4 regions of the Bacillus pacificus genome follow, and region 3 is predicted to be linked to each of the others. Evidence: riboswitches for the same ligand, from Rfam matches in the RefSeq annotation. Region 3 holds a riboswitch; each other region holds the start of a gene.
What was found. Region 3 has a riboswitch for lysine ahead of lysA (diaminopimelate decarboxylase). Riboswitches for the same ligand answer to the same signal wherever they lie in the genome.
Positions count from the first base shown of each region.

Region 1: it holds a riboswitch for lysine, as region 3 does, so the genes downstream of both, LMD38_RS21750 (amino acid permease) here and lysA (diaminopimelate decarboxylase) in region 3, are expected to answer to the same signal.
Region 2: it holds a riboswitch for lysine, as region 3 does, so the genes downstream of both, LMD38_RS11630 (amino acid permease) here and lysA (diaminopimelate decarboxylase) in region 3, are expected to answer to the same signal.
Region 4: it holds a riboswitch for lysine, as region 3 does, so the genes downstream of both, LMD38_RS17580 (aspartate kinase) here and lysA (diaminopimelate decarboxylase) in region 3, are expected to answer to the same signal.

Region 1 covers NZ_CP086328.1:4,210,254-4,214,475, forward strand. The annotation lists gene gapN (NADP-dependent glyceraldehyde-3-phosphate dehydrogenase) at 1-833, shown strand, start outside; gene racE (glutamate racemase) at 885-1,712, opposite strand; lysine riboswitch at 1,913-2,096, shown strand; gene LMD38_RS21750 (amino acid permease) at 2,244-3,668, shown strand; gene LMD38_RS21755 (ABC transporter permease) at 3,729-4,222, shown strand, end outside.
Region 2 covers NZ_CP086328.1:2,233,892-2,238,113, forward strand. The annotation lists gene LMD38_RS11620 (MerR family transcriptional regulator) at 1-502, shown strand, start outside; gene LMD38_RS11625 (iron-sulfur cluster biosynthesis family protein) at 736-1,041, opposite strand; gene LMD38_RS11630 (amino acid permease) at 1,296-2,762, opposite strand; lysine riboswitch at 2,875-3,067, opposite strand; gene LMD38_RS11635 (GNAT family N-acetyltransferase) at 3,389-3,838, shown strand; gene LMD38_RS11640 (sulfite exporter TauE/SafE family protein) at 3,878-4,222, opposite strand, start outside.
Region 3 covers NZ_CP086328.1:3,712,244-3,716,465, forward strand. The annotation lists gene cysH (phosphoadenylyl-sulfate reductase) at 1-134, opposite strand, end outside; gene LMD38_RS19245 (YezD family protein) at 221-364, opposite strand; SAM riboswitch class I at 437-545, opposite strand; gene lysA (diaminopimelate decarboxylase) at 663-1,979, opposite strand; lysine riboswitch at 2,160-2,341, opposite strand; gene LMD38_RS19255 (DUF3888 domain-containing protein) at 2,431-2,880, opposite strand; gene LMD38_RS19260 (LTA synthase family protein) at 3,081-4,222, shown strand, end outside.
Region 4 covers NZ_CP086328.1:3,380,180-3,384,401, forward strand. The annotation lists gene LMD38_RS17565 (YndJ family protein) at 1-12, opposite strand, end outside; gene LMD38_RS17570 (DUF4166 domain-containing protein) at 18-623, opposite strand; gene LMD38_RS17575 (DoxX-like family protein) at 627-1,535, opposite strand; lysine riboswitch at 1,726-1,912, shown strand; gene LMD38_RS17580 (aspartate kinase) at 2,112-3,341, shown strand; gene LMD38_RS17585 (VOC family protein) at 3,695-4,150, shown strand.

The DNA.
Region 1 (4,222 bases), 500 kb from region 3:
CAAAAGGTCTTGTGAACGTAGCGACAGGACGCGGTTCTGTAATTGGTGACTACTTAGTAGAACACGAAGGCATCAATATGGTATCGTTCACAGGTGGTACAAACACAGGTAAACATTTAGCGAAAAAAGCTGCAATGATTCCACTTGTATTAGAACTTGGTGGTAAAGACCCTGGTATCGTTCGTGAAGATGCTGACTTACAAGATGCTGCAAACCATATCGTAAGCGGTGCATTCTCTTACTCTGGTCAACGTTGTACAGCTATTAAGCGTGTACTTGTACACGAAAACGTAGCGGACGAGCTTGTTAGCTTATTACAAGAGCAAGTAGCTAAACTATCAGTTGGATCTCCAGAACAAGACAGCACAATCGTTCCATTAATCGACGATAAGTCTGCTGACTTCGTTCAAGGTTTAGTTGACGACGCTGTAGAAAAGGGTGCAACGATCGTTATCGGTAACAAACGTGAGCGTAACTTAATTTACCCAACATTAATCGACCACGTAACAGAAGACATGAAAGTTGCTTGGGAAGAGCCATTCGGCCCAATCCTTCCAATCATCCGTGTTTCTTCAGATGAACAAGCAATTGAAATTGCTAACAAATCAGAGTTCGGTCTGCAAGCAAGTGTCTTCACTAAAGACATTAACAAAGCATTTGCAATTGCTAACAAAATCGAAACTGGTTCTGTTCAAATTAACGGACGCACAGAGCGCGGCCCTGACCACTTCCCATTCATCGGTGTAAAAGGTTCAGGTATGGGCGCACAAGGTATTCGTAAGAGCCTTGAGTCTATGACACGTGAAAAAGTAACTGTATTAAACTTAGTTTAATCTTATATGTAGAAGCTGATCTTAAATTAGATCAGCTTCTTTTTATACAGTTTAGTTCACGAGTTGTTTTTCCATAGGTAAATTCACACATTTTACAGAAATTTGATATCCTAGCCATCTCTCCGCAATATGTTCAAATGATGAAACAGAGCCTGTTGTAAAAAATCGATGCTCCGGATTCAAATTGTCAGACAGAATTCCTTTGTGCTGCAAAATTGTGCTTAACTCTATTGCTGTTTCTTCTGCAGAACTAATAATCGTTACATTCTCTCCTAGTTCCTTTTTAATATAGGACTCTAAAAGTGGATAATGCGTACATCCGAGAATTAGCGTATCTATATCTTCTTTCGTTAATGGCAGTAAAGCTTGTTTCACTTGCTCGGTTACATATGCTGTATCTTCTAATTGATTTTCTACAACTGTAGCTAAAGTCGGGCACGCATGACTATGCACTTTCAAATATGTATCAAGCTCATGCAATGCTTTTTCGTACATATTAGATTTTATCGTACCTACAGTTCCAATTACCCCGATTTTCCCTTTCTTCGTCACTTTAATTGCCGCTCTTGCTCCTGGATGTATAACGCCAATAACTGGAATAGAAAGTGCTTCTTGTAGCGCAGTCAATGCAGCAGCTGCAGCAGTATTACATGCTACAACTAGAGCTTTTAACGGAAACTGTTTGAGGAACTCAACCATTTCAAATACGAAAGATTGTACCTCTTCTACACTTCTTGGCCCATACGGACAACGCTCATTATCACCAATATAATAAATGCTCTCTTTAGGCAATTGTCTTATAATTTCGCTCGCAACTGTTAATCCCCCAACTCCCGAATCTAACACACCTATTACTGAATGTTTATGACATACAGACATATACTTCATCCCCTTTTCAATCATCTAGCGCCAATAACATTTATTATATTATGAAAATTCAATATCGCATAATAATCCCTCTTACTTTTAATAACAAACTCTTCTCTATAATCTGATTATTACTATATCCATTGACGTATAAAAATTCATTTGTTACTCTTAAATACGTTAAATTAATATTTAAATCCTCATTCGTATCTCGGTGAGGTAGAGGTTGCAGTCATTAAGAGTATCATTTCAGGAGATGTAGTGGCATTGATGAACGAATGAGAAAGGAATGATTGCCGAAGTAAGCCCGTGTCCACCATGCACGCTTGCTGGGTCTGCTATTTAATAAGTGCAGAACTGTCACAAACGTTTCGTTTGTGGAGAGCTATCGAGAGGTATGTCGTGGGTTTCTTATAAGATAGAAAGCATGTAACGGCAAATTACGTGCTTTTTTTGTTTTGTTTGGGACTTCTCTTCCTGACTCAGGAAGACATACATATCTCCTCGCTTGACTTGGTTATACTAACTTTGGAGGTATTTTCTATGCAACAAAAAAAATGGGGCTTTTGGGTACTAACAGCTTTCGTTGTCGGTAACATGGTTGGCGCTGGTATTTTCATGGTGCCAAGTACGTTGGCACAAACAGCAAGCCCTCTCGGTGTCACTTTAGCTTGGTTAACAACAGGGTTTGGTGTTTTAATGCTAGCTCTTGTTTTCGGTAATTTAGCAATTCGTCGTCCTGATTTAACGACAGGACCACAAAGTCATGCATATGCTTTATTCTCAACACCAAAAAAGAAAAAAATGGCTGGTTTCAGTATGGTATGGGGATATTGGGTTGCAAACTGGGCAAGTAACGTTGCCATCATTACATCATTTGCGGGATATTTATCTCTCTTCTTCCCGATTATGAAAGATACACGACTACTATTTTCAATCGGTTCTTTTAATGTAGAAGTCGGAAAACTAATTACATTTACGATTTGTTCCATCTTACTTTGGGGAACTCATATTATATTAACAAACGGTGTAAGCGGAGCTGGAAAGCTAAACTTCTTAGCAACAACAACGAAAGTAACTGGATTCCTATTATTCATCGTCGTTACGTTATTTGCATTCGAAGCTTCTAAGTTTGGACAATGGTACACACCGATGATCGATAAATCAGGTGTATCACATGGCCTTCTTTCACAAGTAAACTTAGCTGCTCTTACGACGCTTTGGGCATTTATCGGAATTGAATCAGCGGTTCTTTTATCAAACCGTGCCGTTTCTCCAAAAACGGTAAAACGCGCAACAGTTGCGGGATTACTTATTACAGTTGCGATTTACTTAGGAATTACAATTTTAACAATGGGTGTACTTCACATTGATAAATTACAAACTTCTGAACGTCCTTTAGCAGACGCACTAAACGCTGCAATGGGTCATGGCGGAGGGAAACTGATGGCATTACTTGCTCTTACTTCCCTATTCGGTTCCATCTTAGGCTGGATTTTATTAAGCTCAGAAGTACCGTATCAAGCAGCAAAAGAAGGTTTCTTCCCTTCCTTCTTCACAAAAACAAACAAAAAAGGAAGTCCAATTTATTCATTACGATTAACAAACATTATGTCGCAAGTGTTCTTATTCTCAACATTATCAGGAACAATTGCGGAAGCTTATACATTCGTTATTACCGTATCAACACTGGCCTACCTCATTCCATATCTCGTTTCACCAATCTTCCAGTTAAAACTAGTCGCAACTGGTGAAACGTATAAAAATGAAACGCGGGCAAGAATTACAGATGGCATAGTCGCAGTGATTGCACTTTGCTACGCACTATGGGTTATTAAAACCGGTGCAGCCGATATAAAAACATTCCTTCTCGGAATTGGTTTATTCGTAATCGGTTTTGCCTTCTATCCATTAATGAATCGTGATCAGAAAAAAAATAACGAAAAGAAAAACGGGCAAGTTGCATAACGCAATTTGCTCGTTTTTTCTTTTGTAAAACATATATAATAGAACAAAGAGGTGAAAAACATGTCAATTGAATCACTATGGAGCAGCCGCTTCCAACAACATATGCAAAATATCATTACATACTTTGCACGTATGATTAACGGTTTACTATATAGCTTTATCTTTATTTCATGCGTTGGTGCATACTACTATGCTCAGTTTCTAAAAGCATCTCCTTCTAAAGGAATATCTTTACTACTCATCACGATTGTACTTACATTCATTATAACGAGATGCCCGATCCGTACATTTATTCAAAAACCTGATGCTGTCTATTTACTAGCACTAGAAGAGAAATTAACATCTTATTTCAAAAAATCTCTTCTATATAATTACATCATTCAGCTTTTCCCATTATTATTTACATTCCTTATTCTCGTTCCACTTGCACTGCAATCATTACAAGTAACTGTACCTTTCTTATGTACAATCTTTATCGTTTTAATGATTACGAAAGCTTGGAACATGTACATACATTGGATGTGGCGTGATAGTCATGAAAACGGCATATGGTT
Region 2 (4,222 bases), 1.5 Mb from region 3:
AGTGTTAGAAAGAGAAAAAGAACAAATTGGGCAATCAATACAAGCAATTAAAAGAGTAATGAAGTTAGTCGAAGCGGAAGAAGAGGTAGATAGTAGGGTATTATTTAGTCTTATTTACGGTATGAATACAGAACATACACATAAAGAATGGATGGAACGTCATGAGTTAACGGATATCGTGGAAGAATTATCAAAGAAACGAGAAGAAGATAAAATTGCTTTGGATAAAACGTTTATTCAATTGTCTAAAAAGGTTAAACAATTATATGGTAAACCAGTCGAGGACTTGAAAGTACAAGAGATGGTAAAGGAATATATAGAAGAGTCTTTTTCATTTCTTAGTGAAGATTTGATACAAAAGTTAGCTAATACTAGTGTGGGAGAACTGGATATGCAAGAACTTGAAAATATGATACCTTCGCCTTTCGCAGAAGATGAACAAAAATGGCTTAATGAAGCGATGGAATATTATATGAAGCAAGTAGAAATGGAAGAGGGATAGATTTTATGAATGTTTAGCTTCATCGAAATAATGCTGTAGACCTTTCATTGAATAAGGGTAGAATTGCGTTTATTATTGGTTCATTCAAAAGAAAGAACCGCTTATACTTCATTTTTGAAGCATAAGCGGTTTTGTTTAAAATACTCAAAAACAAAAATCCTTTGGTAAAGTATCATTTTTTATTACCGTTCTCAACTCGTTTTTTTACCCCGGCGGTCAAATAAAAACAATCTTTATTTTTTAATCGACAACCCATAAACTAACGTCTCACTCGGAGTCGTAATACTAAAACCTGTTGTTTTATAATCAAGCTTCACCGTATCACCAGTGTAGTCTTTCGTGAATGAATCCATTTGTACAATAAAGTCAGCATCTTCATATACAACATCATCTGCAACATATGTATCCCAAATTAAATCGACATCAACGAATATACTACAAGAGTTTGTCATTGTCCCTCTAATGCGAATGATCTTTTTGTCTTCCCGTTCTAATCTATGTATAGCTGCTTTTGCTTCATCAGTAATGCGAATGTTCATGATATCCCAACCTTTATTTATATTTCCTTTATTATTGCAAAAACAGAAGAAATAGGGAAGTAAATAAAAAACGAGCAAACAAATTTGTTTGCTCGTTTCACTTTATCCGACTTTAATGGGCAGTAAGACCCCCACCTCAAAATGCAGCGAAAGAAAAGAAATTAGGTGGGGGATCAACTGCCCATAAAAGTCCGATTGGTTCAACTAATAATCCGTGGGGGATGAAGAAAACCCCCACGGATTAAAGTTTCACTTTATTTCAGTTCACATTTATCAAGCGGAATCACTTTCGTTTTTTTCGTAAATTTATATCCTAACCATAGTACTAAGAAGAGTGGTAAACCGATGTAAGAAACGAGTACGCCGTTCCAATCGATTGATTCGCCCATAAATGCGCCGTAGTTTTGTCCTAAAATTACGATAATACAAAGCGTAAATGCGAAGAGTGGACCGAATGGGAACCATTTTGCTCTATAAGGTAAGTCTTTTAAATCTTTTCCTTGTGCGATATATGCTTTACGGAAACGGTAATGACTAATTGCAATGCCGACCCATGCGATAAAGCCAGACATTCCAGATGCGTTTAATAACCAAATGTATACAACACCATCACCGAATAAAGAAGCAATGAAAGCGATACTACCGACAATTGTTGTTACGATTAATGCGTTAACAGGTACGCCGCGGCTATCTAATTTACTAAGAAACTTTGGTGCTTTCCCTTGGCGAGCTAAATCCCAAAGCATACGAGTTGATGCATACATACCAGAGTTACCAGCAGATAGTACTGCTGTTAAAATAACAGCATTCATAACAGAAGCAGCGAAGGCAACGCCCGCTTTTTCAAAAATAAGTGTAAATGGACTTACTGTTACATCACTTGCAGCAAGGCTTTCAGTTGTATAAGGAATTAATAAACCGATAACGAGAATCGCAAGGATATAGAATAAGAGAATACGCCAAAAGATCGAACGAATTGCTTTCGGAATATTGCGTTCTGGATCAGAAGTTTCACCAGCAGCTACACCTAATAATTCTGTTCCTTGGAATGAGAAACCAGCTGCCATAAATACACCAATAATTGCCATGATACCACCGTTAAATGGTGCATCTGCAACAGTGAAGTTTTTGAAGCCAACAGTTTCGCCGCCCATAATTCCGAAAATCATCATGAAACCGACAATTAAAAAGATAATAATAGTAACGACTTTAATAAGTGCGAACCAATATTCAGATTCACCAAATCCTTTAACAGATAAGTAGTTTAAAAGGAAAATAATAGCTAAACATAATCCGCTCCAAATAAGAGAAGGGGTATTTGGGAACCAAAATTTCATAATTAATGTTACAGCCGCTAGTTCAGCAGCGATAGTAATTGCCCAGTTATACCAATAGTTCCATCCAAGTGCAAAGCCAAGTGATGGATCAACAAATTTTGTTGCGTACGTGCTAAAAGATCCAGTAACAGGCATGTAAGCTGCTAGTTCAGCTAAGCTTGTCATTAAAAAGTAAACCATAATTCCAATTGCGGCGTATGCAATTAATGCGCCACCAGGCCCAGCTGAATGGATGACACCACCGCTGGCAAGAAATAGTCCGGTACCAATTGTACCGCCGAGAGAAATCATCGTAAGGTGCCTTGATTTTAGACCGCGTCTTAATTCACCTTTTCCTTTTGTAGTTTCTGTTTTAGAGGTAGCTTGATTCGTTGCGCTATTCATGTTCAACACTCCTTTTCTTGTAAGATAGGAAGGAGCGGGGAAGAAAAATACAAAAAACCGCCAAAGGAATTTGGCGGAACGTTTCACAAATAACCACCCCATCATACCCTTCCGTTAAGATAGCACCCCACGTTTACACGGTAATTTTGTAAACGTGACAGTTCTGTTCCTTTCGGAGACAGCCCCAGCTCATATTTCCAGAGAAGAAATATAAACTTCGGCAACTTTTCCTTTCAAACGGAGTCTAAGACATTCTCTGTGTCTCGTCCGTTTTACTATTAAAAGTCGCAACCTCTACCTCATCGGATTGATGAGGATTTATATATTGCTAAGATTTTTAATATATGGCAATTGTAATGAGTTTCTGAATATATTGCAAGATATTTTGTTAGGAAAAGTCAAAAAATATCGGTTATTGTATAGGAAACGCTTGCAAAACTCCACCCGAACCTACTATTATGTAACAATAAGCAAAGAAAAAATTGTTATACAAATGTTTCGCAAAAAATATTGAAAAACCCTTCAAAAATTAAAAGAAAATTCAGAAAATATAATTCGACATTTATAATAAAGTCATATTTTTTGTTATAATTAGAGTAACGTTTAAGTGAAAAGGGGAAATCAAAATGAAATTAGAAACAGAAAGGCTCTATATAGTGCCTTGTACAGAGGAGAGTATACACGTTGCTAACGAGCAAGGATATAATAGTGGTCCGCATATTGTAGGGCATGTAGAAAGTGTAAAACAGGATAAGGATTTATTACCTTGGGGCGCCTGGTATGTCATTCGAAAAGAAGATGACATCGTTCTAGGCGATATAGGGTTTAAAGGGAAACCAAATGAGGAACATACAGTAGAAGTTGGTTACGGTTTTATTGAGAAATATTGGAATAAAGGGTATGCGACAGAAGCTGTAAGAGAACTAATAAATTGGGCTTTTCAAACTGGAGAGGTAGAAATGATTATTGCGGAGACACTTCTGGAAAACGAAAGCTCCATTCGTGTATTAGAGAAATTACATATGAAGAGAATAGGTACTACAGAAACAATGATGAATTGGAAAATAGAAAAATAAAAAATACCGCTCGAAGTATATCGGGCGGTATTTTTATTGTTATGGAAGCATTTGTTTTTGATCATTCGGATATCCAGTTGTCGGTGTGTTAGAACGATTGGAATGATTGCGAACAGCAATGAAAATAGAAATAATAACGACAAGACCAATTGCCACGTAAGAAAGTGAAATAATAGTTGGATCCACTTTAAATGTAGTAAGTAGTGTACGAATGTTTGTAAAGATAATAAGGCCACCAACTAATACGCCAAGTAAATGAGAAGGAACGATGCGCACTAACCATGCAGCGATTGGAGCTGCGACAATACCGCCAAGCATTAACGAAAATACCCAAACCCAACTTACTTGTTCCCAGCCGAGTGAGATGAAGAAACCAATTGTTGC
Region 3 (4,222 bases):
CCGAAGCTACATGCGTATACAATTTCACTTTTATATTCTTTATAAGCCCAACTTAATACAGATAACGCGCCTTTCGTTTCATCTTCTTCTGAAAATGAAACATCATTTTCTTCCCACGTTTCATACGTCAACATGTTTTTTCCCCCTGTAAAAGCAAAAAGACGGTTTTAACCTAATGAAATAGGTTAAAACCGCCTCTAGTTTTTCTAGTCAGCGCTTTTTACTTTAAACGTACTTTTTCACTTTTCTCTAATTGAATGACTTTTCCATCTTGCACAACAATTGTAATTGAACCATATTTCATATCAGCAAGCATCGCTTCAATTTTCTCAGATACTTCCTCAAAATGTTCCCGTACGCTCACGCGAACAGCCCCCCTTTTTATTCATAAAAAAAATCTTTCCCATTTCGAAAAGACTGTTCGGTAATATATTTTACCTTATCTTTCAAAATGGATTCCATTTTGCTGGATTTAGCACCTTGCTTTCTATAAGCAGGTTGCCGAGCTTCGCCGGGCCAGTTCCCTCCGCTTCTCTTGATAAGCTTTGTATTTGTATTTTATCACAATTCTGATTTTTTTCAATCCTAGTTTTCCGATATATTTTAATTATTTTATTTTATAAAAAAGGAATTGCCCATCCGAACAACTCCTTTTTCCTCATTTAAACAAGTTCTTTAATACGTATGCGATCGTTCCCAATAATATTTTCATATGTTTCGCGCTCTACAACAATTTGTGATGTACCACCTTTCGCGAAGACGACAGCTGGTCTACGAATCCGATTATAATTATTCGCCATCGAGTACCCGTATGCCCCAGTACAAGAAATTGCTAGTAAATCCGCAGAAGCAACTTTCGGTAGATTAATATCCCAAATTAACATATCTCCACTCTCGCAGCATTTCCCTGCAATCGAAACAACTTCCTCGTTCTCATCATTCCCTCGATTCGCTAACATCGCTTCATAACGAGCGTTATATAAAGCAGGTCTTAAGTTATCAGTCATCCCACCATCCACTGATACATATTTCCGAATACCAGGAATGTCTTTCACAGATCCGACTGTATAAAGTGTCGTTCCAGCATCCCCTACAATGCTACGACCTGGCTCAACCCATATTTCTGGCAATGGATAATTACATACTGTAAATTGTTCTCTCACTGCACTTGTTACAGCTCGCACATACGTCTCAAGAGTTAATGGTGCATCGGACTCTGTGTAGCGTATTCCGAATCCTCCCCCTACATTTAGCACTTTTACTACATAGTTTGTTCGCTCTCTCACTGCTTCTAAAAATTGACGAAGAACTTCAATCGCTCGCACAAAGCCAGCCGTTTCAAATATTTGTGATCCGATATGTGAATGAATTCCTAACACGTTATAATTTGATTTTTGTAAAGCAAGCTCAATTGCTTGCATCGCTTGACCATTTGACACGCCAAACCCAAATTTTGAATCATCTTGACCTGTTGTAATATATTCATGTGTGTGCGCCTCTACTCCGGGCGTTACACGAATTAATATGTTCACAAATTTCCCATGTTGCACTGCTAAATCATGCAAAATTTCTAATTCTAAGAAGTTATCTACGACAAAACAACCAATATTCGCCTGAAGAGCCATCACAATTTCTTCATCTGTTTTATTATTACCATGAAAATGAATGCGCGATGCCGGAAATCCTGCTTGTAGTGCAGTATATAATTCTCCTCCAGAAACAACATCTAATGACATATTCTCTTCACGAGCTACTCGGCACATCTCCATGCACAAGAACGCCTTGCTTGCATATGCTACTTGATAAGAGAACCCACTTTCTTTAAAAGCACGATGAAACGCGCGGCACTTTCCTCGAATTGACTCTTCATCGTATACATAAAGTGGTGTTCCGTATTGTTTTGCTAGCTGCGTCGTGTCGCACCCTCCAATTTCTAAGTGTCCTTGCCCATTGATTCGGCTTGTGCCGTGTAAATACATTTGAATTCCTCCCTTATTTCCTCTAAAACTCATAACCCCAATCTTCTATTCATTGCAGCACGCTTTTAGATAGACAAAAAACGCGCGGAACAATGTTCACACGCGTTTCTTATTAGGAAAAATATATATTGAAAAAATAAACGAGTTGTTATCTCCTCAAAATAAGAAACCGCATCAACATCTCCAAATAGCTCTCCATAAAATAAATCTTATGACAGTACTACATTTATTCAATGCAGTCCCAATATATGAATAATATGGTTATTCTTATATTTCGGCAATAGTCCCTTTCAACCTATGATCACAGATTCCATTAAATCTCCCATAGCTTACTCTTTCCTATCGCGGCCTCTACCTTTGAGAGTAGATGAGGTAAGTCTATTTAATTTTCAAACATCTAATTGTTGCTATTAACAATACCAAAGGACCATTTTATTTGTCAAACAATTTTTTATATTGCTTTTTTACAGTTTAGTTTCGTATCGTTTGGTAAGCGCTTTACTGAAACCTTTGTCACTTCCCATTCGCCTTCTTCGTTATTAAATGTAATCGTTACCTTCTCAAATGGTGGCGCAATTTTCCCTGCAACACGTTCATACTTTGTCACTTCAATAACTGCTTGAAATAAATATGTACCGCTATACACTTTTTTTAAACTAATAATTTTCGGGCATTGATAAGGCTTCAAGCTCCCATATTGTTTTTCGATTGCTTTATTTATTTTCGGGAATAACACAGAATAAAGGGCATCTTCCATAAGAGGTGCATCATATTGAGCTACCGACACACTTGGTGAAGCAAAAAGTATAACACTACTGCATACTATAAAATATAATAATTTTCGCATTATAACCTCCGTATTGTTACACGATTCTTTCCGCGCACGATAATAATCATACATAGAAACTCCATTTTATTGTCTCCTACTGCCCTTTTTCTACTCAATTGTTATAAAAAAGTCCACAACTCTCTTTTATTTTCGTATAATGATACTCATAGTATAATAAACATAATAATAAAGGACTGTTCGTATATATAAAATGAGGCGCTAATCAAATAGGCCCACAAGAACCGTCATGCTTTTTAGGAGAGGAGTATATTATGCTACAACGTCTGTTTCCAAAACTGCGATTCGCACTCGTTGCAGTCGTTTTATTATGGATAAAAACATATATTGTGTACAAGCTAGCGTTTGATATTAAAATTGATAATTTCTTTGAAGAATTTATGCTTTTTATTAATCCACTAGCTGCGTTACTTTTATTTTTCGGTTTTGCTTTATTTGCATCTAAACACCGAAATCGCATTATAGTTGGAATTAGTTTTATACTATCATTCATTTTATTTGGAAATGCAATGTTTTATGGTTTTTATAACGATTTCGTTACGTTCCCAGTATTATTTCAAACAAATAATATGGCTGATTTAGGGACGAGTATAAAAGAACTCTTTACGTATAAAACATTACTGTTATTCGCAGATGCGATCATCTTAATGTTTCTTTCGCGTAAATTCCCATCATTTTGCGACAAAACGCCGCTTTCTCGCTCTGAAAAGAGAACTTTCTTTAGCGGTGTAACAGCTCTATTAGCACTACAAATTGTTGTTTCCATTATTTATAAACCACAAATGTTCTCACGCTCGTTTGACCGTCAAACTGTCGTGAAAAATTTAGGGTTATACACATATCATCTATTTGATATTACACTTCAATCTAAATCTTCAGCTGAACGTGTATTTGCGAGTGGGGACGGGTTCTCTGAAATTAAAAACTATACAGACTCAAAAGATAAGCAAGTTGATAAAAACTTATTTGGAGCTGCAAAAGGCAAAAATGTTATTTTAATTTCAATGGAATCTACACAAAGTTTTGTTATTAATAAAAAAATAAATGGAAAAGAAATTACTCCATTTTTAAATGAATTTATTAAAGATAGCTTTTATTTCGATAACTTCTATCATCAAACAGGACAAGGTAAAACTTCTGATGCTGAATTTATCGTTGAAAATTCACTTTATCCGTTAGACCGCGGTTCTGTATTCTTTACTCATGCAACAAATGAATATACAGCTACACCAGAACAATTAAAGAAATACGGATATTCTTCTGCTGTCTTCCATTCAAACGATAAAACGTTTTGGAATCGTGATGTAATGTATCCTGCACTTGGATATGATCGTTACTTTAATTTAAATGATTACGTAGGCACAGAACAAATGTCTGTCGGTTGGGGATTAAAAGA
Region 4 (4,222 bases), 330 kb from region 3:
TATATTTTTCATATTATTTATTTCCTCTCCACAAACGTTCCCTTATATGAAAATAATGAACCAATTAACGGATTGCGTACTTGAACATGAATTCGAAAGCATTGTTGTGTTTCATCATAACTTTCTACAATGTCGGCCTCACCGTATAAGAATCTAGGTAGTGGAACTTTTCTTCCAAACATGTAAAACCATTGTTTCTTTGAAGAAATATGCATTGCCCCTAACTCATCAATATGAAAATTCAATGTAGAGACGAGTAAATGTGGTTCACCAAAATAATCTACAATTTCATTTGCATCAAGTTTCATTACCGCATTAAAATACCTTTTCTTATTATGAAAATAAAAAGTACGATTCCACCGCACAAGTTCATGTCCATGTTCATCACGCTCAGCGGTATTATGTATTGTAAATGGCACTCCCTTACCTCTCTCAGAGAAAAACATTCGAAACTTCGATGCAATTTTTAATATGAATTTTACGAAAAAAGAACCACCGTAAATTTCATCCATCTTCCCTTCTCCAATAAAGCTATTTTCTTCTGTAATCTCATAACGTTTCTGTAATTTCGGATGAAGTTTTTTATAAGAATCCCCTAATAACCTTTCATACATATTAGCCATACATTACCCCTTTCTCTTCCTCTTGCAATTTTTTGCACTTGGCAAATTCGTACTATTTATATAACCGACAATCGATAATCCAATTAGAAGTAGATTTAACGTAATTGGATTAAACGGTTCTGTAAAGCTTACGATATTCGTAAATCCTGCTGCTATCGTTAAGGCTATTAACATAAAAATATGTACGACAAATACTTTTCGTTTTGGAAATGGTAACAGCCATAGGACACCAAAAATAATTTCTAGTAATCCAATTATTTTAAGTATAAAAACACTATGTTCAGTTGAACCAACCATCACCGATAGCATTTTTACTTCTTCTGAATGAGTAAACACTAGTTTCGGTACTATTCCTTGATACATCCATACGAAAGCAAATAAAAAACATACGAGCCAATACGTCACTGTTCTTCTAATGAGCAATCTAGGATGAAGTCCCTTTTCTAACCATAATTTTAAAACATCAAAACTCCAAGCAGTCGCCCAGCCTAATAACGGCCGAAACATATAGAAATCTATTACATTCCCTATACGACCAAACCTCGTATCATAATCATATTGTGTCTCAAAATGAATGTGTTCTTTACACGGTGTATACTTCCAATAACCACGCCCTATTTGAATAAGAGATAATGTATTATCCGTCCAAAACTTTAAAGAAGAAATTCTTTCACCCGTTTCTTTTCTTATTTCACCTATCGATTCCCCTTCCCCAGCTATTTCAAGTCCAAATCCGATTTTTGTTTTATATAGAAATTTCTGTGGTTCTCCTTCTTTTTTCTCTAAATATGAAATTTCAGTAAAGCGGGCATCCCATTCTGTATGTATATGTGGTTCTTGCGTATATTCCCATAATTTCTCCATCGTTGTGTTCATTTCTGCTGAAACATAAATAGGCTTTTTCCTCTTCATTCTTCCACCTCCAATGAACTATAATTTTAATGTACATGTAATACATTTATTTTGCTACATTTTTCACAAACTCCCTTGTAAAAAATAGAATTTTTAAAATATATATAAAACACTTGATTCCTCAAAAAATTTAAATTATTATAAAACAAATGTTACCAACAACTTCATAAATCAAACACTCTCGCCTAAAACGTGAGATAGAGGTTGCGATACTTATGAGTATTCTAATGGAGACACAGAGAGGTCTATGAAATTAGATGAAAGGAAGTATTGCCGAAATCGATATATTTCTCTGTATGTATCGATTGGGGCTGTTTTCGAATAGAAACAGAACTGTCATATGTACAGACGCGTATGTATGAAGAGCTATCTACAAAAAAGAGATATCATTTTCATGGTATTCCTTTTTTGGCGGTTTTTTTATTAGCTCCGTTTTCTGTTTCCCTTTTCCTGTAACAGCACCATCCTCACTTATTTGAGATGGTGTTTTTTGTTTTTCTCTGGTAACTACAGGAATATTGGGATTTATATATGTCCTAATCTATTCTTAAAAATGGATGAAAGAAGGAATTCGTAATGGAAACGATTGTACAAAAATTTGGTGGCACTTCTGTCGGAAGTGTTGAGCGTATTCAACATGTAGCAAATTTAATTATTGAAGAATATGAGCGAGGACATAGTATCGTCTCTGTCGTTTCAGCAATGGGAAAAAGTACTGATGAACTTGTAGCACTTGCTAACGCAATTACAGAAAATCCAAGTAAACGTGAAATGGATATGCTTCTATCGACAGGAGAGCAAGTAACTATTTCATTATTAACGATGGCACTGCAAGCAAAAGGGTATAACGCGATTTCATTAACAGGATGGCAAGCTGGTATTACGACAGAATCTGTACATAGTAGTGCACGGATTACTGAAATTAATACGGATCGAATTCAGTCTTATCTTACTAAAGGCACGATTGTTATTGTAGCTGGTTTCCAAGGAGTCAGTGAAGATCTTGAAATTACAACGCTTGGACGAGGTGGTTCTGATACAACTGCTGTCGCATTAGCTGCTGCACTAAACGCAAAAAAATGTGATATTTACACAGATGTGACTGGCGTATATACGACGGATCCACGAGTTGTAAAAGATGCTTATAAATTAGATGAAATTTCTTATGACGAAATGTTAGAACTTGCAAACCTCGGTGCTGGTGTATTACACCCGCGTGCTGTTGAGTTTGCTAAAAATCATAATGTCATTTTAGAAGTTCGCTCAAGTATGGAACAAGAAAACGGAACAATTGTAAAAGGAGAATGTAACATGGAACAACAATCAATCGTTAAAGGTATTGCATTTGAAGATAATATTACACGCATCACAGTGAAAGGATTAGAACAAGGTTCACTTTCAACTGTTTTCTCTACATTAGCAGCGGCACATATTAATGTAGATATCATCATTCAAAGTATTACTAATGAAGGAACTGTTCATCTCTCCTTCTCCATCCATTCTAATGATTTAAGAGAAACATTAGAAGTATTGGAACAAAATCAAGAGGCACTTCACTATGAAGCAGTAGAATATGAAAATCATTTAGCAAAAGTATCAATTGTAGGATCTGGTATGGTCTCTAATCCAGGTGTTGCTGCGAATATGTTCACTACTTTAAAAGAAGAAGATATTCATATTAAAATGGTAAGTACATCAGAAATTAAAGTGTCTGTCGTTATTGACCGCCTTCATTTAGTGACAGGTGTTGAGGCACTGCATCAATCATTTATGGCGAAAATTGTGCCTTTAGTACAAATGAGTTAATTTCCAGCGGTACTACTTAAAACAAATTATATGAATCTATTTCCTTCCTATTAAAAATAGAAAGCTGTTTGCATTATATAGAGTGACAAGAAATTTATGTGTCATTAAAAAAATACAATTAATTCTATACAACAATCGGATCATTTAATGCCGTACAGGATAGAAATATTTTTGCAAGGAAGTCTCGGTATTGTTTGTTAACAAGATACTATATGACATACTTAAAAACACCTTGTCACATTTCCCTAAACTGTGACAAGGTGTTTTTGTTTGAAAGGAATTTGTAACTTTTTAATAGTATAATGAAGATGATGATTAGATAATACACTTTTACATATAAGGAGATAAAGACAATGTCAAAAAATAAATTACTCAGAATGGACAATGTTAGCATCGTTGTAGAATCCCTTGATCATGCAATCTCTTTCTTCGAGGAGATTGGGTTAAAACTCGAAGGGCGCGCCACTGTAGAGGGGGAATGGGCTGGTCGCGTAACCGGACTCGGTTCGCAGTGCGTAGAGATTGCTATGATGGTGACTCCAGATGGCCATAGCCGAATTGAACTTTCGCGATTTCTTACCCCGCCCGCTATAGGAGATCACCGGACAGCTCCTGTCAATGCCCTCGGTTATTTGCGCGTCATGTTCACCGTTGAAGACATTGATGAAATGGTATCTAGGCTTACTACTAAGCATGGTGCTCAACTCGTTGGTGAAGTAGTTCAATACGAGAACTCTTACCGTCTCTGCTACATTCGTGGAACCGAAGGGATTTTAATCGGTTTAGCGGAAGAACTCGGTAACAAGTAAGTGATGTATTATAAAGGAAACTACTATATTTTTAACCACGTCCTCACTCCAGAACGTGGTTATGCTTGTTTG